One region of the Halomonas sp. LES1 genome, then DNA from elsewhere that is predicted to be linked to it. Evidence: riboswitches for the same ligand, from Rfam matches in the RefSeq annotation. Region 1 holds a riboswitch; each other region holds the start of a gene.
The links. A riboswitch is a leader RNA that binds a small molecule or an ion and turns the genes downstream of it on or off. The one in region 1 is predicted to bind thiamine pyrophosphate.

Region 1 (4,994 bases):
GGGCGACCTGCCGAGGCTGCTCAAGGAGTGGGTCTCGGAGCAGCACGCCATCGAGGCGTTCGAGCTGCTCGACTTCGAGCTGGGCTTTCATGATATGCAGCCGCCTGCGCGGGTGGGGGTCAAGGGGGAGCTGATTGCCAGCGCCCGGCTCGACAACCTGCTCTCCTGCTTTATCGGCCTGGAGGCGTTGCTGGCCAGTGATGGCAAGCAGGGTGTCGTGCTGGTGGCCAACGACCATGAGGAGGTCGGCAGCGCCAGTGCCTGCGGCGCCCAGGGGCCTTTTCTGGGAGATGTGCTGCGCCGGGTTCACGAGCGGCTCGGCGACGGCAGCGAGGAGGGCTTCATTCGGCTGATCCAGGCCTCGCGGATGATCTCCTGCGACAACGCGCATGCTCTGCATCCCAATTTCCAGGACAAGCACGATGCGGCCCATGGTCCCGCGCTCAACGGCGGACCGGTGATCAAGGTCAATGCCAGTCAGCGCTACGCCACCAACAGTGCGACGGCGGCGCTGTTTCGCGACCTCTGTCGCGAGGCCGAGGTGCCCGTGCAGAGCTTCGTGACGCGTGCCGACATGGGGTGTGGCAGCACCATCGGGCCGATCACCGCCACCGGGCTCGGTGTGCCTACCCTCGATGTGGGGGTGCCGCAGTGGGCCATGCACTCGATCCGTGAGACCGCGGGAAGTGAGGATGTGGCCTATCTGACGCGGGTGCTGGCTGCCTTCTGCAACCGCCCCGAGCTGGCTTGAGCACACAAAAAAACCCGGCGCCGATGGCGCCGGGTTGCGTGATTCTGGTGGCTACGCCCTGACTCGAACAGGGGACCCCATCATTATGAGTGATGTGCTCTAACCAACTGAGCTACGTAGCCAGCGGCGCGTACTCTATCCAGCGTTGGCCCCTCTGTCAACTGCCTGATATGGAAGGCATGCCAAGGCTTGACACTTGGCCGTGTGGTCGATAATATGCGCGCCATCTCGACGAGACGAGACATTGCGTCCCATTCGTCTAGTGGTCTAGGACACCGCCCTTTCACGGCGGGAACAGGGGTTCGAACCCCCTATGGGACGCCACTCGACTCATCAGATAACCGGAATGCGGGAATAGCTCAGTGGTAGAGCATCGCCTTGCCAAGGCGAGGGTCGGGAGTTCGAATCTCCTTTCCCGCTCCATCTTCTGAAAGGAAGATACAGCGTCCCATTCGTCTAGTGGTCCAGGACACCGCCCTTTCACGGCGGGAACAGGGGTTCGAACCCCCTATGGGACGCCACTTCTTCGACTGCAGCGTAGAGTCGTCGAGGTAGTGGTAGAAGTAGTAGTAGAACGAGAAGTACGAGACAGGCGGGAATAGCTCAGTGGTAGAGCATCGCCTTGCCAAGGCGAGGGTCGGGAGTTCGAATCTCCTTTCCCGCTCCATGCGTCCCATTCGTCTAGTGGTCCAGGACACCGCCCTTTCACGGCGGGAACAGGGGTTCGAACCCCCTATGGGACGCCAACTCGCTCTCGTCGTGCCAACAGTAGTACCGATATCAAGCGGGAATAGCTCAGTGGTAGAGCATCGCCTTGCCAAGGCGAGGGTCGGGAGTTCGAATCTCCTTTCCCGCTCCAATCGGTTTCACGCTACTGGCCAAGGCTCGCGTCAGGAGCTGGAGCGCCAGCCCGGTCGAATCTCCTTTCCCGCTCCAATCGGTTCTCCCTCTCTGAATTCTGATCATAAGCTAAGGCGCCAGCCTGGCTGATGATGTCTTGTCGTTTTTCGTATTTCACTCCAGAAGATCCCCTGTTTCCCCGGTCAGGCCAGGGCTCACTGCTTGAGCCGGAATGCCGGCCCGGCTGTTGCTGTCCGTCCGAATGCGCTATGGTGCCCCACTAGACACGGGGTGCGGCCATGGCCGCTGAGAAAATACCCGTCGAACCTGATCCAGTTCACACTGGCGAAGGGATGTCGGCCGGCTCCAGCGCGGCGCCCTTTGCCGCGTACCAAGGAGTCTTCATGGCCGTTTCCTCTCTCTCCATCGACCAGCAGGCCATCGATCAGCAGGTCGTGCTTGTTACCGGCGGTGCTCGTGGGCTCGGCGCTCATCTGACCCGAGCCTTTCTCGGGCAGGGCGCCCGGGTGGTGGTGAACTATTTCCAGAGTCGCGATGCCGCCGAGGCACTGGTGAAGGAGGCGCCGCAGCGGGTACTGGCCGTCCAGGCCGACGTGCGTGACGCCGAGGCGATCGAGTCGCTGTTCGAGCAGGCGCGTGAGCACTTCGGCACGCCGATCACCACCGTGGTCAACAACGCCCTGCCCGCGTTCACCTTCAACGGCGACGCGCGTCCCGACGCCGATGCCCTGGACTGGTCGCATCTCCAGCAACAGCTTGAGGGTGTCAACCGGGGAGCGCTGAACACCATCCAGGCGGCGCTGGCCGGCATGCGCGAGCAGGGAGGTGGACGCATCGTCAATATCGGCACCAATCTGTTCCAGAATCCCGTCGTGCCGTACCACGACTACACCGCGGGCAAGGCCGCGCTGCTCTCGCTGACCCGTACGCTCGCCAACGACCTGGGGCCCGACAACATCACCGTGAACATGATCTCCGGCGGGCTGCTGCGCACCACCGATGCGTCCAGCGCGACCCCGGAGGCGGTCTTCGACCTGATCGCGCAGAATACCCCCCTGCGGCGGGTGACCACCCCGGAGGAGTTTGCCGACGCGGCGCTGTTCTTCGCCTCCCCCTGGGCCAGGGCGGTCACCGGCCAGAACCTGATCGTCGACGGCGGACTGGTGAAAGGGTGATGAAGGCACGCAATCCCGACGAGAAATTGCACCTCAATCTGTTCGTGATGGGGTGCGGCCACCATCGCGCGGCATGGCGCCATCCCGACTCCTGCGCCGAGCGGCTTGGCGACATCGCCTACTATGAGTCCCTGGCCCGCACCGCCGAGCGCGGCAAGCTGGATGCGCTGTTCTTCGCCGATGGCATGAGCGCCGGCAGCGTGGAGGATGGCTTCCACTGGCACCTCGAGCCGCTGACCGCGCTCTCCGCCATGAGCCGGGCCACCCGGCGGATCGGGCTGATCAGCACGCTCTCGAGCACCTTCTACACTCCCTTCCACGCCGCCAGGCTGGTGGGCTCGCTGGACCACATCTCCGGCGGGCGAGTGGGCTGGAACGTGGTGACCTCGATGTTCGACAGCGAGGCGCGCAACCATGGCTATACGGCCATGCCCCCCCATGGCGAGCGCTATGTGCGCGCCGAGGAGTTCGTGCAGACGGTATTGGCGTTGTGGGACAGCTGGTCCGACGACGCCATCGAGCGCGATCGTAAGGGCCGCTATGCCGATCCCGACAAGGTGCGCCAGATTGACCATCACGGTGAGCACTTCCTGGTCGACGGGCCCCTCAACCTGCCGCGTCCTCCCCAGGGCAACCCGGTACTGGTACAGGCGGGTGCTTCTTCCCAGGGGCGCGATCTGGCGGCGCGCTACGCCGAGGCGATCTATGCTGTCGCCTACGACCTGGAGGCAGCCCAGGCCTACTACCGGGACATCAAGTCGCGGGTGGCGGCGGCCGGGCGCACCGCGCCGGTGCCGATCCTGCCGGGGCTCGTCACCTATGTGGGCGCTACCATGGAGGAGGCTCGAGCCAAGCAGCGCGAGCTGGACGACTGTCTGCCGGTGGAGGCCTCGCTGCGCCAGCTGGGACTGTTCATCGAGCAGGACTGCAGTGACTGGGAGCTGGATGCCCCGGTGCCGCCACTACCGCCGCTGACCGAGTTCCGTGGTCCCCAGGGGCGCTATGCCACCATCCTGCGCATCATCGAGACCGAGCAGCCCACCCTGCGCGAGCTGCTGGGGCGGCTCGCCGCCGGCGGCGGCCACTGCACCATGATCGGTACCCCGGAGAGCATCGCCGATGAGATGGAGCGCTGGTTCCACGGCCGCGGGGCGGACGGCTTCAACCTGATGCCGCCGTCGCTGCCCTCCGGGATCGAGGACTTCGTGGATCAGGTGGTGCCGGAACTGCAGCGTCGCGGACTCTTCCGGGAAGAGTACGAGGCGGCGACGCTGCGGGGGCACTTGGGCCTCGAGAGGCCGCCCGGCCGGCGCTCCTAGCGTCCAGCGCACCTGCTTTTTGAAACGCAAACGTCCCTCGAAACGCAAATGCCCTTCGAAGCGCTAACGTCCCAGAAACGCCAACGCCCCCTTCCGGGGGCGTTGGCGTGTGATCCCTTAGCCCTCGAAGCGTCGGGTGCCGGCGCTCAGAGCCGCAAAGTCGAAGCGTTGCTTCGCCGGCAGCAGCGCCAGGAGCGCCAGGCCCGTCACGACCGGCACGAAGGTGGCGAGCAGGAAGGACTCCATCAGGGTGTTCAAGGCGTCGCCCGGGGCCGGGAAGAGGAAGAGTCCGGCGACCAGGCCGCTGAGCGTGGCCAGTACCGCGGCGCGGCCGTCGAAGCGGCGGTTGAACAGCCCGAAGAATACCGGGAAGGCCGCCGCGCAGCAGAGCAGGTCGGCCAGCAGGAACAGGTAGAGCACGCTGTAGCCCTGGGCGGCCACGAAGGTCACCGGCAGTGCCAGCAGCAGGATCAGCCAGCGCGACAGTCGCATCAGCCGCTGGCCGCTGGCGTCAGGCAGCAGCCGTCCGCCATCCACGGCGATCATGCTCGAGGCGGCGCTGATGGTGGTGTCGGCGCTGCTCATGACCAGCGCCAGGCCCAGGAAGATCAGGCCCACGGCGAACCAGTCGGGAATGTCGGCGAGCAGCACGCTGAACAGCGCGACCGAGCCGTCACCGGGAAGGCCCAGCCCCACGAACGCCAGGCCGAACAGGCCCATCACGAAGATCATCGGGGCGCTCAGCAGGCCGCCGAGCAGAAAGCCAAGCCCCACGGCGCGGTTGCTCTGCGCCGCGTAGACCCGCTGCCAGTTGCCCTGATAGAAGAGTCCGGTCAGCATCACGGCCAGGAAGAAGGTGAGGCCGGCCTTGAGCCCCCCCAGGTCGGT
Region 2 (4,994 bases), on a different contig from region 1:
CGCTGACGATGATCACCGCGCGGCGTTACGGTAGCCGCGAGCACCTCTGGGCGCTGGTCTTCTACAGCACCCTGGTGCCGCTGCTGGTGTCTGCCACGACGCTGCCGTGGGTGTGGCAGATGCCGGCGCCCCTGCACTGGCCGGCCTTCCTGATGGCGGGCTTCCTCGGCGTGGGCGCGATGACCGGCCTGACCCTGGCCTTTCGCTACGCACCGGCCGCCCTGGTGGCGCCCTTCGACTACACCGCGCTGCTATGGGCGGTGCTGCTGGGGTGGTGGTTCTGGGACGAGGTGCCGGACCTCTGGGTCTTCGTCGGCGGCAGCCTGATCATCGCCAGCGGCCTGGCGATCGCCTACCACGAGCGGCGCACCTCGCTCGCGCGGCGCCCGACCGCCTGACCCAGGCATCAGGCGGGGCATGATTCAGTCGGGGCATGATTTAGTCGGGATAGAAGGCGCGCGCCGCGGCCTCCGGGTCCGGCATGCCGCAGATCGCCGAGATCACCGCCAGGCCCTGGGCGCCGGTCTGGCGTACCGCGGCGGCATGTTCCGCCTTGAGTCCGCCGATCGCCACGCTGGGCAGGGGACTGGCCGCCACCAGGCTGGCCAACCCTTCGAACCCCAGGGGGGCGGCATGGTCGTGCTTGCTCGGGGTGGCGAAGACCGGGCCAAGCCCCAGGTAGTCGAGACGCTCGACATCGAGGCGGGCCATCTGCTCCAGGGTCTGCACCGAGAGCCCCAGGATCGCCTGTTCCCCCAGTGCCGCTCGGGCCGCGGCCACCTCGCCGTCGTCCTGACCGATATGCAGGCCGTCGGCGCCGCTCTCCACCGCCACCGTCAGGCGGTCATTGATGATCAGCGGCACGCCGCTGCCGGCAAGGGCCGCCTTCAGTCGCCGGGCCTGGTCGATCAGCTCGCCGTCATCGGCATGCTTGTCGCGCAGCTGTATCACCGTGGCGCCACCGCGCACCGCGGCCACGACGGTCTTCTCCAGGCCATGGTCGGCGCACAGGCTCGGGTCGGTAACGAGGTACAGGGAAAGATCAAGGCGCATCGGACACCTCCAGGGTGGGCAGGGTGACAAGCTGGTCGTGGTCGAGGGCGTAGAGGGCATCGAGGAAGGCCACCGAAAAGCTGCCGGGGCCGCTGGCCACCTCACCGGCGCGGCGCCCCGCCTCGCCGTAGCAGGCGAGTGCCGCCACGCTGGCGGCGAAGGGATCCTCGGCCCCTGCCAGGAAGGCGGCCACCACCCCGGTGAGGGCGCAGCCCAGGGTGGTGACCCGGGGCATCAGGGGATGACCACCCGGCACCCGGGCCAGGTGCCGGCCATCGGTGACCAGGTCGACCTCACCGGTGACCGCTACCACCGCCGCGGTGCGCCGCGCCAGGGTGATCGCGGCCTGTTCGGCGGCCTCGATGGGGTCGCTGCTGTCGACCCCGCGACCGCCACTGCCCTGACGCTCCAGGGCGAGGATCTCCGAGGCGTTGCCGCGGATCACCGTCGGTCGATGTTCCAGCAGGCGCTGGCCTGCCTCGCGGCGATAAGCGGTGGCACCCACTGCCACCGGGTCGAATACCCAGGGCTTGCCCGCCAGCTGCGCGGCCTCGGCGGCCTCCTCCATGGCGGCCAGCCAGTGGGGAGAAAGGGTGCCGATGTTGATCGTCAGCGCATCGGCCAGCGCCGCAAACTCGGCGGCCTCCTCGCGGGCATGCACCATGGCCGGCGAGGCGCCCAGTGCCAGCAGCACATTGGCCATGGGATTCATGGCCACCAGATTGGTGATGTTGTGAATCAGCGGCGCCCGCTCGCGCAGGCGTACCAGGTGGGCGGCGGGGTCGATCGGTCCGCGGATGGCGGTAGTCATCATTCCTCCCGGGCGCGGGAGGTGCAGTCGCCGGGGTGGGCTGCACGACTCCCTACGCCGGCATGATCCGGGTCAGGTTCCAAGGGTGCGTCTCAACCGCGGTGGATGCCGCGGCGCCCCTGTCGTGGGCATCACTATCCCTGCCCCGGATAAGCCTGTAAAGCCCGTGCATCGATCTTAAAACAGGGAGTGATTGATCATCAGGTGCGTCGCCACGCTGGCCGCATAGCCCAGGGCGATGGCGGGCGCCCAGCGTAGATGGCCGGCAAAGGTGTAGATCCCGCGAGCCTGTCCCATCAGCGCCACGCCGGCGGCGGAGCCCATGGAGAGCAGGCTGCCACCGACACCGGCGGTCAGGGTGATCAGTAGCCAATGGCCCTCGGACATGTCGGGTGCCATGGAGAGCACGGCGAACATCACCGGAATGTTGTCGACGACCGCCGAGACGATGCCCAGCACGATGTTGGCCCACAGTGGGTTCCAGCCACCGTAGAGCGTCTCCGAGAGAAGTGCCAGGTAGCCCATGAAGCCCAGTCCGCCCACGCACATCACCACGCCATAGAAGAACAGCAGGGTGTCCCACTCGGCGCGGGCGATACGGCTGAAGATATCGAAGGGCACCACGCTGCCGAGCTGCTCCAGCTTCTTCCAGTCACCGCGCTGGGCATAACGGGTGCGCTTCCTGTCCAGTGAACGTGGCAGGCTGCGGCGCAGGAAGTAACCGAAGAACTGCAGCAGGCCCAGGCCGAACATCATGCCCATGGCCGGCGGCAGGCTGAGCACCGAGTGGCACAGCACCGAGATGGCCACGGTGAGCAGGAACAGCAGGATGATGCGCCGCGCACCACGCTTGAGCCACACCTCCTCGGTGAGGGTCGGAGGCTTGCGGTTGCGAATGAAGAAGTTCATTACCAGCGCCGGTACCAGGAAGTTGACCAGCGAAGGTGCCAGCAGCTGGAAGAAGGCGCCGAAGGGTAGCTGGCCGGCCTGCCACACCATCAGCGTGGTGATGTCGCCGAACGGGCTGAAGGCGCCCCCGGCGTTCGATGCCACCACCACATTGATGCAGCAGAGCCGGATGAAGCGGTCGTCGCCCTCGGCCACCTTGAGCACCACGGCGCACATCAACATGGCGGTGGTCATGTTGTTGGCGATGGCCGAGATCCAGAAGGCGAGGCAGCCGGTGATCCAGAACAGGCTGCGGTAGCTGAACCCCTTGCGTACCAGCCAGGCGCGCAGCGCATCGAATACCCGGCGCTCCTCCAGGGCGTTGATATAGGTCATCGCAACCAGCAGGAAGAGCAGCAGTTCGGTGTATTCGAGCAGCGTTTCGCGAAAGGCCGTCTCGGCCTGTTGGGGCAGTCCGGCACTGGTGTAGGCCCAGGCCACCAGCGCCCAGATCAGGCCGGCGGCGACCAGCACCGGCTTCGACTTGCGCATGTGCAGCAGCTCTTCGGACATGACCAGGGCGTAGGCGAGCACGAAGAGTGCCACCGAGATCACGCCGACCCCTGAGCCAGTGAGATCGAGGGGGCCGGCGCTGGCCATGGCAAGAGAGGGTATGGCCAGGCAGCAAAAACCAAGAAACAGAAACGCGCCGAGGCGGTAAGGCGCTTGGCGGAGGGCGTTCAGGGGAGATGTCATGGTGGCAGTGAAGCGTCGAGGAAGAGGGGGCAGCATGATAGCTGTTCTAGCCTTAAGGCTGCCTTAAGGGAGTCCTGTGAATGTAAATAAATGAATGCCGGTGGTACCCATTTACCCCGCACAGGAGTAATCCCATGAACCAGTTACACGCTTCCTTCATGCCTCTCAGTCGGCTCGAGGCAGCCCCGCGGCTGGCTACCCCTGCCCGGGATGGGTTCAGCGTATTGAATCCTGCCCTCGAGATGCTCACGGACTTCTTGCGGGTGGCTCCCCGCACGATTCGGGCCGATGCCGATGTCAATGAGGCCCACTTGATGATGCGCCATGGTGGATTTCGCCTGCTATTGGTCACCGATGATCAGCAGTGTTGCATCGGCGTGCTGGCAGCCCGTGAGGTCATTGGTGGTCGTCGCATCACGCTTGCCCAGCAACAGCATGGTCTCTCGAGCGATGAGGTGACCGTGGGCATGATCATGACACCCTGGCAGAAGCTCTCGGCCATGCCGCTGGAGCAGCTTGCCACTTTAACCATTGGCGACCTGCTGCTATCACTGGAATCGATGACCGACCAGCACCTGCTGGTGACCGAGCGCGATCAGCAGGGAAGCCTGCGAATTCGTGGCCTGGTCTCGGCGGCTGATATTCGACGGGCCGTCGGGCGGACGGAGAGCGCAACGCCAGAGGTGGCAACGGCGAATAGCTTTGCAGATACCTACAGGATGATGATGGGACATGATCTGTGAGGCAGTGGATGACCTTGGCACAGGCCATGTCGCGATAGGTATTGGCGGTGTTTCAGCGAAGCTATCGCGAGGATGCTCAGGACGCTGTCGAGTTCTTGACGACGAAGGCGCCTTCTCTGTCGACGGCGGAATCGCAATCACAAGCATGAAGGCTGTGAGCCTTCGAAAGGAGGGGGCCATGATCAAGGCACTGTTCTGGTGTTTCCTGGTGCTGCTTTTTCAGCTAGGGCTGCTGCACTATGTCGACAGGCGCGTATTGGGGATGACGTTCGGTGGGGACGAGGCTGGGGGCGAGAAGACAGTGTCGACCGATGGGGAGCCGCAAGCGTCGTTGGCTGACGAGTAGGGGGAGGTTGCGGAGGGACGCGAAGCTCAGGCGTCCCGGGGCAGCATCGCCACGACACGCAGCCCACCCCCGGGGGCGGGTCCGAGATCGAGCGTGCCGCCGTGGCGGGCCAGCAGGCGCTCGACGATGGATAGCCCCAGGCCGGCACCGGCTCCGGGGCCGACGCGATGGAAACGCTCGGTGACGCGCTCGCGCTCCGCGGCGGGGATTCCCGGGCCCTGGTCATCCACCTGCAGCATCAGATGGTCCGTATCGTCCTCCAGGGCCACCGTCACCCGGCCGCCGTCCGGGCTATAGCGCAGGGCGTTGCCGACCAGATTCTGCACCAGGATACCGATGGCGCCCGGCTCGGCGGCCAGTTGCCAGTCATCCGCCTCGTCGGCGACAAGGTCCAGGG
Region 3 (4,994 bases), 380 kb from region 1:
ATGGCGCGGGCGAAGGCGGCCGACATCTGTGCCGGGCGACGAGCCTTGGCCACGGCGGTGTTGAGCAGCACGCCATCGAAGCCCATCTCCATGGCTTCCGCGGCCTGGGAAGGCGCCCCGAGGCCGGCGTCGATGATCATCGGCACGTCGATACGCTCGCGCAGGGTGCGCAGGGCGTAACGGTTCATCAGGCCGCGCCCGGTCCCGATCGGTGCCCCCCAGGGCATCAGCGCCTGGCAGCCCGCCTCCTGGAGACGCTGACAGAGCACCAGGTCGTCGGTGCAGTAGGGCAGCACCTTGAAGCCCTGCTCGATCAGTTCCCGAACGGCTTCCAGCAGGCCGAAGGGGTCGGGCTGAAGGTTGTAGTCGTCGCCGATGACCTCGACCTTGATCCAGGGTGTGTCGAAGAGTTCCCGGGACATCTCGGCGAGCGTGATGGCTTCCCGGGCAGAGCGACAGCCGGCGGTGTTGGGCAGCAGCTGGCAGCCGCTTTCTCGCAGGATCTGCCAGAAGGCATCGCCGTCGCCACCGGCGTCGCCGCCGCCGGGGTTCTGGCGACGCAGCCCCAGGGTCAGCATGGCGCAGTCGGCGGCCTCGATGGCCTCCTGCATCACCTGTGGCGACGGGTAGAGGGCCGTGCCAAGCAGGAAACGGCTGCTGAAGCACTCTTCATAGAGCACCAGCGCATCGTCATGGGTTGAGTGGGTGTGCATCAGCCGCCTCCTACCGGGGCCACGATATCGATACGATCATCCTCGCCGAGGGTGCGCTCGGACCAGGTGGAGCGCGGCGCGAAGGCATCGTTGATGGCCACGGCAACGCGACGCTCGCCATAGCCCCACGCCTCCAGGGCCTGCGCCAGGGGGGTGCCTTCGGGGAGCCGAGCGGGCTCGCCGTTGAGGCTCAGGGTGATCTCATGCATGGGGTCACTCGCTTTCACGATAGGGTCTCCTGTGGGACGGGGCCGTCCAGTAGGTCGGCGAAGGGCTTGTCACCTTGGCCCCGGATCTCGCTCAGCAGATGCTCCACCACTGCCGGGGCAAGCAGATAACCGTGGCGAAACAGTCCATTGGCGCTGATCAGCCCATCACTTAGGGTAACCCGGGGCAGGTTGTTGCGGAAGGCGGGGCGCAGGTTGACGCCCTGTTCGAGGATGCGCGCCTCGGCGAAGGCCGGTGACAGGGTATAGAGGGCGCTGGAGAGCTCCAGCGAAGACTGCAGCGATATCGGTGAGCGATCCTCGCTTTCGATGGAGGTGGCGCCGATCACGAAGCGCCCATTGGGCTTGGGGACCACATAGAGCTGGTAGCGCGGGTGCATCAGGCGCACCGGCCGCGTCAGCGTGATCTCGCTGGTCGTCACATGCAGTGTTTCGCCGCGCACGCCGCGCAGGGTGGGGTGGTTGGGCTTGGCGCCATGGCCACGGCAGTCGATCACCAGGTCGAAGCGGTGTCTTCCCGCCGGGGTGGCCACTTCGCCGGGATGCACTTCCACCGGCGTATGGGCATGGCACTCGCCGCCCAGCTCACGAATCGCCCCCAGCAACCCTGTCAGCAGCTCGCGGTTATCCAGGTGTGCTTCATCGGCAAGAAACAGACCGTGGCGAAAGCGGGTCAGATCGGGCTCCAGATGATGGATGGCGCTGCCATCCAGTTCCTGATAGAGGGCGCCTTCCCCCAAGGTATCGGCAAGGTCGCGGCGGAACTGGATCAGCTCGTTGCCATCCTGGGGATGGGCAACCACCAGGCTGCCGTGTTGATGCCATAGCCCGGGCGCCTGCAGCTCCTCTAACCAGGTGGGCCAGCGATCGAGAGCCATCTGCCCCATCTCATAGACACTGTGCTCGCTGACAACCGTTTCGGCCAGGGGAGCGACCATGCCGGCGGCGGTCCAGGCAGCGGCGGGCGGCGTATCCAGGTCGCCTGCATCGTAGAGGCTGACGGCATGGCCGTCGCACAGCAGGCGCCAGGCTGTCAGCCGGCCGAGCAGGCCGGCGCCGGCGATGGCGATGCGGCGTTGTGGGGTGGCGTTCATGAGGTGCATCCGGCGGTTGGCGGTGTGGAGATCAGACTGGATGCAGGGTAGGGGCGGGCTGGGGCACGAGCTTGTTCCCTCCGCAGGCATCAACCTGATCAGGTTCAACGGGTTCGGCCGTACCGATCTCAGCCCCTTGATACCGCATGACGGTGAGAGGGGCGCCCCGACAAGAGCTGCCAACATAACCAAGAAGGCCCGCCGACGCAATCGAGCGTCGGCGGGCCTTGGTCATTGATGTTCATCGCGCCTCTCCGGGGCATGGCCCTGGCGGCGACTGTGCTCCGCCGAGGAGAGGTGTTGCGGGTCAGGCTGGGTTCAGGCGCAGTCGGCGGCGCCCTCTCCGAACATGTCGAAGAGCAGTTCGCGCCCCATGCCGGTCAGCACGAAGCGGCGCTGGTCGTTCCAGGTAGCGGCCTCGCTGGACTCGAGTATGCGCTGACAGACCGACCATTCGTGGCTGTCGCTCTCCAGCGTTTCCAGCGCAGTGGGGTCGAGGCCACGATGGGGGACGGTGACGGTTTCGAGCACGTGGCCCTGGCGATAGAGCAGGGCGGCCATGTTGGCGAGGCATTGGCGCAGGCTGCGCTGCATCCCGAAGGTGTCGATCGAAGAGGTAGTCATGCGCCGCGTCTTCCTTGGTGGAAAGTGCTGCGGCGCAGTATACAACCTTGGTCGAATAAGACCAAGGTCTAGTAGTGGGGTTACGGCGCGTCGTGGACCTCGCCGAGGAGCAGGAACTCGATCAGTGCCTTCTGGGCATGCAGACGATTGCCTGCCTCCTGCCAGACCACGGCCCTCGGGTCGTCGAGCAGGGTCTCGCTGATCTCCTCGCCGCGATGAGCCGGCAGGCAGTGCAGGAACAGCACGTCCTGGTGAGCGCGATCGAGCAGTGATTCGGTGACCTGCAGACCGGCGAAGGCCGCCTCACGCTTGGCCTGCTCCTCCTCCTGTCCCATGGAGGCCCAGACATCGGTCGTTACCAGATCGGCGCCGGTCACGGCCTCGGCGGGGTCGCGCAGCAGGGTGACGCGATCGCCGGCGGCCTCGAGGATATCCTGGCGCGGCTCATAGCCTTCTGGGCAGCAGATGCGCAGCTGGAAGTCGAACTGGCGGGCCGCATTGATCCAGGAGTGGCACATGTTGTTGCCGTCGCCGATCCATACCGCGGTCTTGCCCTTTACGCTGCCGCGTAGCTCGGTCCAGGTCATCACATCGGCGAGCAGCTGACACGGATGGTAGTCGTCGGTCAGCGCGTTGATCACCGGCACGCTGCTGGCCTCGGCGAACGCCTCGAGTCCGGCGTGGGAGAAGGTGCGGATCATCACGATATCGACCATCTCGGAGAGCACGCGGGCGGTGTCGCCGATGGGCTCGCCCCGGCCGAGCTGGGTGTCGCGGGGAGAGAGGAACAGCGCATGGCCGCCGAAGTGTGCCATGGCGGTCTCGAAGGAGACCCGGGTGCGGGTCGAGGACTTCTCGAAGATCATCGCCATGGTGTGATTCGGGAAGGGAGTGTAGTTGGGCCCCTCCGCCTTGAGCGCGTTCTTTATGGTGATGGCGCGCTGAATCATGTTGCTCAGCTCTTCGGGGCTGGCATCCATCAGGGTCAGGAAGTGCCGAGTGGCCATGCGGTGCTCCTCGCAAAAGCGCTCATCCTAGCCAGCCGCCGGGGGATGCGCAACGCGTTGTGGATCAGTAGAATGGCTGTCACCAAGACCTACCGCCGGGATCAGGTATTGATCGTACCGGCATTCGCGACCTCTGTTGTCCGCTACACCCATAGGGAGACGCCATGAGCACCACCCTCGAGAACATCCAGCGCCAGATCGGCGAAAACCCGATCCTGATCTACATGAAGGGCACCCCGCAGCTGCCCCAGTGCGGCTTCTCCGCCCAGACGGTGCAGGCGCTGATGGCCTGTGGCGAGCGCTTTGCCTTCGTCAATATTCTGGATAACCCGGATATTCGGACCGAGCTGCCCAAGTACGCCAACTGGCCCACCTTCCCGCAGCTGTGGGTCGAGGGCGAACTGGTCGGCGGCTGCGACATCGTGATGGAGATGCACCAGAACGGTGAGCTCGAAACGCTGATCAAGGAAACGGCCGCCAAGCACAAGGACGACCAGCCGGAAGCCTGAAGCGATAAGCTAGAAGCCTGAAGAAAAACACCCCTGCAGCATGGCTGCGGGGGTGTTTGCTATGGGGCGGGCTTATGCTGCTTTCCAGCCTATGGCGCCTCTTCCATTCCCTGTTCGCGCTGGGTCTGGGCCCAGCCGCCGATCTCCTTGTAGCGATTGACCATGGCGCAGAACAACTCGGCGGTGCGCTCGGTATCATAACGAGCCGAGTGTGCCTCGCTGTTGTTGAATTCGATGCCGGCGGCTCGGCAGGCCCGGGCCAGTACCGTCTGGCCGTACATCAGGCCGGCCAGGGAGGCGGTATCGAAACTGGAGAAGGGGTGGAAGGGGTTGCGCTTGATGCCGGAACGGTTCACCGCGGCGTTGAGGAAGCCGTGATCGAACGCCGAGTTGTGGCCGACCAGGATGGCGCGGGTGCAGCCATGGGCCTTGATCGACTTGCGTATGGGACGAAAGATCTCGTTGAGCGCCTCGGTCTCGTTGACCGCCACCTGGCGACGCAGGGGGTCGTCGAGCCGGATGCCGGTGAAGTCCAGTGCCGATTGCTCGATGCTGGCACCCGCAAAGGGCTCCACGTGGAAGGCATAGGTCGACTCGGGGAGCAGGTAACCCTCGGCGTTCATGGTCAGGGTGACCGCGGCGATCTCGAGGATCGCATTGCGCTCGGAATCGAAGCCGCCGGTTTCCATGTCGACCACCACCGGCAGGTAGCTGCGGAATCGCTGTGCCATCAGGTCGCGGGCGATCGCCTCGCTCATGCACCTCTCCTTCGTGTTTGGCATTGATGTCACGGGCAGGCTGGCCGCGGCCCGGCTCGAGT
Region 4 (4,994 bases), 140 kb from region 1:
TGGCGGTGCGACTGACGACCTCCAGCGGCGACATCCTCGAGCCGCGCGTCCAGCGTCTCCCGGATGGCGAGACCTGGCGCGCCGCCTTCCGCCTTGCCCCGGAAGGCGATGCCCCGGCCGATATGCGCCTGGCGCTGACCCTGCACGGCGAACCGCTGACCGAGACCTGGAGCTATGTCTGGTATCCCGATGAACGTCGCTGAGCCCGAGATCGCCAGGGTCCATGTCCCCTGGCGTCGCACCCGCCGGCTGGTCTTCGCCCTGCTGGTCGCCGTCACGACGGGCCTAGGCATGTGGACGATGTTCCGCATTCTCCACGTCGGGGGCCTGACCCCCTTGGAGTTCGCCATCCTGACGCTGTTCAGCATCACCTTCGGCTGGATCGCCATCGCCTTCTGGAGCGGCATAATCGGCTTCACGCTGACCCTCGCCGGCCGCGACCCCTTGAGTCTGGCCCGAGTGTCGTCGCCACGACGGCCCAGCGATGTCCACTCACGCACTGCCCTGGTGATGCCGATCCACAACGAGGATGTCGAGCGGGTCGCTGCCGGCCTCGAGGCGACCTGCCGCGACCTGTCGCCGATCCCCCTCGAGCACCACATCGAGGCCTTCGTGCTCAGCGACAGTACCGACGCGACCATCGTGATGCATGAAAAGGCCGTCATGGCGGCCCTGCAGGAGCGGCTGGCCGACCACTGCCGGCTCCACTACCGGCATCGCGACAGCAACGCCGGGCGCAAGGCCGGCAACCTCGGGGACTTCTGCCGGCGTTGGGGGCGATACTACGACTTCATGCTGGTACTCGACGCCGACAGCGTGATGAGCGGCGATACCGTGCTCGAGCTGATCGCTCAGATGGAGGCCAATCCGCGCCTCGGCCTGCTGCAGACGGTGCCGATCCCGGTCCGCCAGGATAGCCTGTTCGGCCGCGCCAACCAATTCGCCGCAGCGGTCTATTCGCCGATGCTCGCCACCGGGCTGAGCTTCTGGCAGTCCGACGCCGCCAACTACTTCGGCCACAATGCCATCCTGCGCGTCGAGGCCTTCACCCGACATGCGGGCCTGCCCGAGCTGCCCGGCCGGCCGCCCCTCGGCGGCGACATCCTCAGCCACGACTTCGTCGAGGCAGCCTTGCTGCGCCGCGCAGGCTGGGAGGTGCGCATGCGCACCGACCTCGGCGGCAGCTTCGAGGAGATGCCGAGCCAGATCCTCGACTACGCCAAGCGCGATCGTCGCTGGGTCCAAGGCAACTTGCAGCACCTGCGCCTATTGGGGGGACGCGGCCTGCACATGCTCAGCCGCGTGCATTTTCTGTGTGGCGCCCTGGCCTATCTCTCCTCGCTGATCTGGCTGGCGATCCTGGTGGTGAGCACCATCGACGCCTTGATGCGTGCGCTGATCGAGCCCAACTTCTTCACCTCCAATGCCCAACTCTTCCCCGACTGGCCGATCGCCCCGCCCAACCTGATCATGCCACTGCTCGTCGGCACCCTGGCGATGCTGCTGATGCCCAAGGTGCTGGGCGTCTGCCTGGCCCTGAGACGGAGCCCGGCCCAGTACGGCGGGCGCGCCCGACTGGTGGCCAGCGCCCTGCTGGAGGCCATATTCGCGATGTTGATCGCGCCGCTGATGATGCTCTTCCACAGCCGCTTCGTGATCGAGGTGCTCAGCGGGCGTACCGTGACCTGGGATCCTCAATCCCGGGAGGGGCGCGCCCTGCCCTGGCGCGAAGCCCTGCGCCATACCTGGCCGGGCACCCTGGTCGGCGCCCTCTGGGCCGGCATTACCTGGTGGGTCACGCCGACCTTCTTCTGGTGGCTAACCCCGGTCTGGCTCGGCCTGCTGCTGGCCGCCCCGCTGGTGCGATGGAGCAGCAGCCTGTCCCTCGGCCGGGGGCTACGCCGACGGGGCCTGCTGCTGGTGCCCAGCGAGACCTCCCCGCCCCCCGTGCTATGCGAGTCTCCCCCGCCGCTGAAGATATTCCGTGGTGGCGAACCCTCGTCACCGCCGAGAGAGCGTCACTGCGATATGCCAACCCAGTCTTTCATTCACTACAGGGCCGAGCCGCCGACCACCGGGAAGCGGCTTACCCTGGATGAGTGAGGCCAGAGATGTTCGTCAACTACCAACCTGCTAGACTGGTCTTTCGCTTGACGGGGTGCCGGTGGAACCGGCTGAGATCGCCATACGACAATCACTGTCGCCACGGCGAGGCCCGTTGAACCTGACCCGGCTAGTACCGGCGTAGGAATCAAGCGGTAGCCAGGCCACCTCTCTGTCCCTACCCTCCGCCTACGCCCTACCTCATATGCCGGATGTCTTATCCTGACTGGAGGCATGATGGGCTATCGATTCAGCGATCTTACGCAGGCCTGCCAAAACGACTGGCGCGCCTATATCGAGCACGACTTCGTGGCTCAGCTCGCCGCCGGCACCCTGCCGGAAGAGGCATTTCGTCACTACCTGAAGCAGGACTACCTGTTTCTGATCCACTTCGGGCGGGCCTATGCGCTGGCGACCTACAAGAGCCGCGACATCACCGAGCTGCGCCATAGCCTGGATGGCCTGAAGACCATCATCGATGTCGAGCTTGGTCTGCATATCGACTACTGCCGCGAATGGGGCATCTCGGAGGCCGACCTGGCCGGCCTGCCGGAAGCCCGGGCGACCATGGCCTATACCCGCTATGTACTGGATACCGGCAACCGTGGCGACCTGCTCGACATGCATGTGGCCCTGGCCCCCTGCCTGGTCGGCTACGGGGTCATCTCCCAGTGGCAGGCCGAGCAGCCCTTCACCGTTCGCGGTGAGGACAACCCCTTCGAGAAGTGGTTGCAGATGTATGCAAGTGACGAGTTCCAGGCCGCCATGCACGACGAGATCGCCTGGCTCGACGCCCGCCTGGCCGATGTCACGCCCGAGCGGTTCGAGCAGCTGGCCACCATCTTCCGCGACGCCACCCGCCTGGAGGTCGACTTCTGGCAGATGGGGCTGGACCTCGCCGACTGACTCCTCTCTGAGCATGACGCCGTCTCATCCGGTGCCATGAAACGATCACGCCGGCCCAGGGGCCGGCGTGATCGTTGTTACTCATCCCGTAATGTATCGGGTAGTGCCCGTAGCCGGGCGACCGGGGCCACGAATTAAAGGCTTACCAGGCCTGTCTGGATAAATACCAGCACCAGCAGCAGCAGGAACAGTGTCTCGGCTACCATCAGGATCACCGGCTTCCAGCCCACCACGGCCAGCTTCTGGAAGGATGTCTTGATACCCAGGGCGGCGATGGCAGTGACCAGGCACCAGCGCGACATCTCGGTGAAGCCATCGACCACCACCGGAGGAATCCACCCGAGGCTGTTAACGATCACCAGGGCGACGAAGGCCACCAGGAAGCTCGGCAGCATCGGCACCTTTTGATCGCCCCCCTCTTCCTGACGCTCACGGCGAAACAGGAACATGAACACCATCACCGCCGGTACCAGCATGGCCACGCGCAGCAGCTTGACGAAGGTCGAGACATCGCCGGTATCCTGGGAAATCATGTAACCGGCACCCACCACCTGGGCCACATCATGGATGGTGCCACCGAGGAAGATCCCCGCTTCCGTATCACTGAGTCCCAATACCCCTACAATCAGCGGATAGGTGACCATCGCCAGGGTGGAGAGCGTGGTCACGCCGGCCACCGTCATGATGGTGTTGCGTTCATGGGTAGCGTTACGCGGCATCACCGCCGACAGTGCCAGCGCGGCCGAGGCCCCACAGATCGCCACCGAACCACCGGTGAGCAGCCCCATATCGCGATCAAGCCTCAGCAGGCGTGCCATGACCGCACCAAAGGCGATGGTGAAGGCCACTCCGCAGATGACGGTCAGCACCGGGCCGATCCCTAGCTCGGCGACCTCCTCGATGGTGATCCGCACCCCCAGCAAGGCCACACCGAGGCGCAGGATAGTCCGCGCCGAGAACTCAACGCCGGCCAGGCAGCGCCCCTCCTCGGAGAGGAAGTGCAGGGTCATGCCGAACAACAGCGCGTATAGCAGGGTTGGACCACCATAGTGATCGGCGATGAACGTCGTGGCCAAGGCGATAGTGATGCAGATCAACACACCCGGCATTCTTTGCTGAAAGGCATCCATCAGACGCGTCGGGGAAAACCTGGAGACTTCGAGACTGGACATGAAAGTTACTCCCTCGGCGGTCTGGGCCAGACCAGATTGCCGCCTTTGTCGACAGGGGGCGCCCAACAGGGTAAGCGTCCCGCTTATTATTGGAATCATCGGCTCGAGTCGGCCTGAATCCTGGCCGCACCCGCTGGGTATGGGGCTCGTGCGCAGGCGGAATGCACATGGTGGCCCTCATGGCGCATGGTGCCTCGACCACCCTGTCAGAGTTAGCGCCAGTTGATGGACGTGGTTGAGACCAACCACTTGCCTCTCAGGCGGCGCCACACGTTACCCCATGCGACACCTTGATCATGTCGGCCGCCTTCTCAGCGATCATGATGGTGGGCGCATTGGTGTTACCGGAGACGATCACCGGCATGATCGAGGCATCGATCACGCGCAAACCTTCCAGGCCATGCACACGCAGCTGATCATCCACCACCGACATGGTGTCCTGCCCCATCTTGCAGGTCCCCGCCGGATGATAGATGGTCTGGCTATACTGGCGGGCCGCATCGAGAAGCTCCTCATCACTCTGGTACCGAGTCCCGGGCACATACTCCTCGGTGATAACCTCGGCCAGCGGCAATTGCTCGGCGATACGTCGTGCAACCTTGATCGCATCCACAGCAACACGACAGTCCTCCTCCGTGCTCAGGTAGTTGGGCTGGATCGAGGGGTAGACTCCAGGGTCTGGACTGGTGATACGGATTGACCCGCGACTAGTGGGTCGCAGCTGACAGACCGAGGCTGTAAAAGCGGAGAAGGGGTGCACACCTTCAGCCGGCTTGTCGGCAGACAGCGGCTGCATATGAAACTGGATATCCG

Region 2: it holds a riboswitch for thiamine pyrophosphate, as region 1 does, so the genes downstream of both, thiM (hydroxyethylthiazole kinase) here and RM463_RS03355 (3-oxoacyl-ACP reductase) in region 1, are expected to answer to the same signal.
Region 3: it holds a riboswitch for thiamine pyrophosphate, as region 1 does, so the genes downstream of both, thiO (glycine oxidase ThiO) here and RM463_RS03355 (3-oxoacyl-ACP reductase) in region 1, are expected to answer to the same signal.
Region 4: it holds a riboswitch for thiamine pyrophosphate, as region 1 does, so the genes downstream of both, tenA (thiaminase II) here and RM463_RS03355 (3-oxoacyl-ACP reductase) in region 1, are expected to answer to the same signal.

The regions. Positions count from the first base shown of each region.
Region 1 covers NZ_JAVRGC010000001.1:700,697-705,690, reverse strand. The annotation lists gene RM463_RS03395 (M18 family aminopeptidase) at 1-751, shown strand, start outside; tRNA gene RM463_RS03390 (tRNA-Met) at 797-873, opposite strand; tRNA gene RM463_RS03385 (tRNA-Glu) at 1,000-1,075, shown strand; tRNA gene RM463_RS03380 (tRNA-Gly) at 1,100-1,174, shown strand; tRNA gene RM463_RS03375 (tRNA-Glu) at 1,197-1,272, shown strand; tRNA gene RM463_RS03370 (tRNA-Gly) at 1,344-1,418, shown strand; tRNA gene RM463_RS03365 (tRNA-Glu) at 1,422-1,497, shown strand; tRNA gene RM463_RS03360 (tRNA-Gly) at 1,536-1,610, shown strand; TPP riboswitch at 1,869-1,962, shown strand; gene RM463_RS03355 (3-oxoacyl-ACP reductase) at 1,996-2,787, shown strand; gene RM463_RS03350 (LLM class flavin-dependent oxidoreductase) at 2,787-4,106, shown strand; gene RM463_RS03345 (sodium:solute symporter family transporter) at 4,224-4,994, opposite strand, start outside.
Region 2 covers NZ_JAVRGC010000004.1:154,879-159,872, reverse strand. The annotation lists gene RM463_RS11080 (DMT family transporter) at 1-398, shown strand, start outside; gene thiE (thiamine phosphate synthase) at 439-1,053, opposite strand; gene thiM (hydroxyethylthiazole kinase) at 1,043-1,864, opposite strand; TPP riboswitch at 1,897-1,995, opposite strand; gene nhaD (sodium:proton antiporter NhaD) at 2,042-3,508, opposite strand; gene RM463_RS11060 (CBS domain-containing protein) at 3,643-4,251, shown strand; gene RM463_RS11055 (hypothetical protein) at 4,430-4,597, shown strand; gene RM463_RS11050 (ATP-binding protein) at 4,624-4,994, opposite strand, start outside.
Region 3 covers NZ_JAVRGC010000001.1:321,768-326,761, reverse strand. The annotation lists gene RM463_RS01625 (thiazole synthase) at 1-713, opposite strand, end outside; gene thiS (sulfur carrier protein ThiS) at 713-940, opposite strand; gene thiO (glycine oxidase ThiO) at 937-2,034, opposite strand; TPP riboswitch at 2,093-2,213, opposite strand; gene RM463_RS01610 (hypothetical protein) at 2,353-2,658, opposite strand; gene argF (ornithine carbamoyltransferase) at 2,739-3,665, opposite strand; gene RM463_RS01600 (Grx4 family monothiol glutaredoxin) at 3,830-4,174, shown strand; gene rnt (ribonuclease T) at 4,264-4,932, opposite strand.
Region 4 covers NZ_JAVRGC010000001.1:842,039-847,032, forward strand. The annotation lists gene RM463_RS04115 (glucan biosynthesis protein) at 1-203, shown strand, start outside; gene mdoH (glucans biosynthesis glucosyltransferase MdoH) at 190-2,103, shown strand; TPP riboswitch at 2,145-2,268, shown strand; gene tenA (thiaminase II) at 2,341-3,009, shown strand; gene RM463_RS04130 (putative sulfate exporter family transporter) at 3,144-4,181, opposite strand; gene RM463_RS04135 (choline dehydrogenase) at 4,438-4,994, opposite strand, start outside.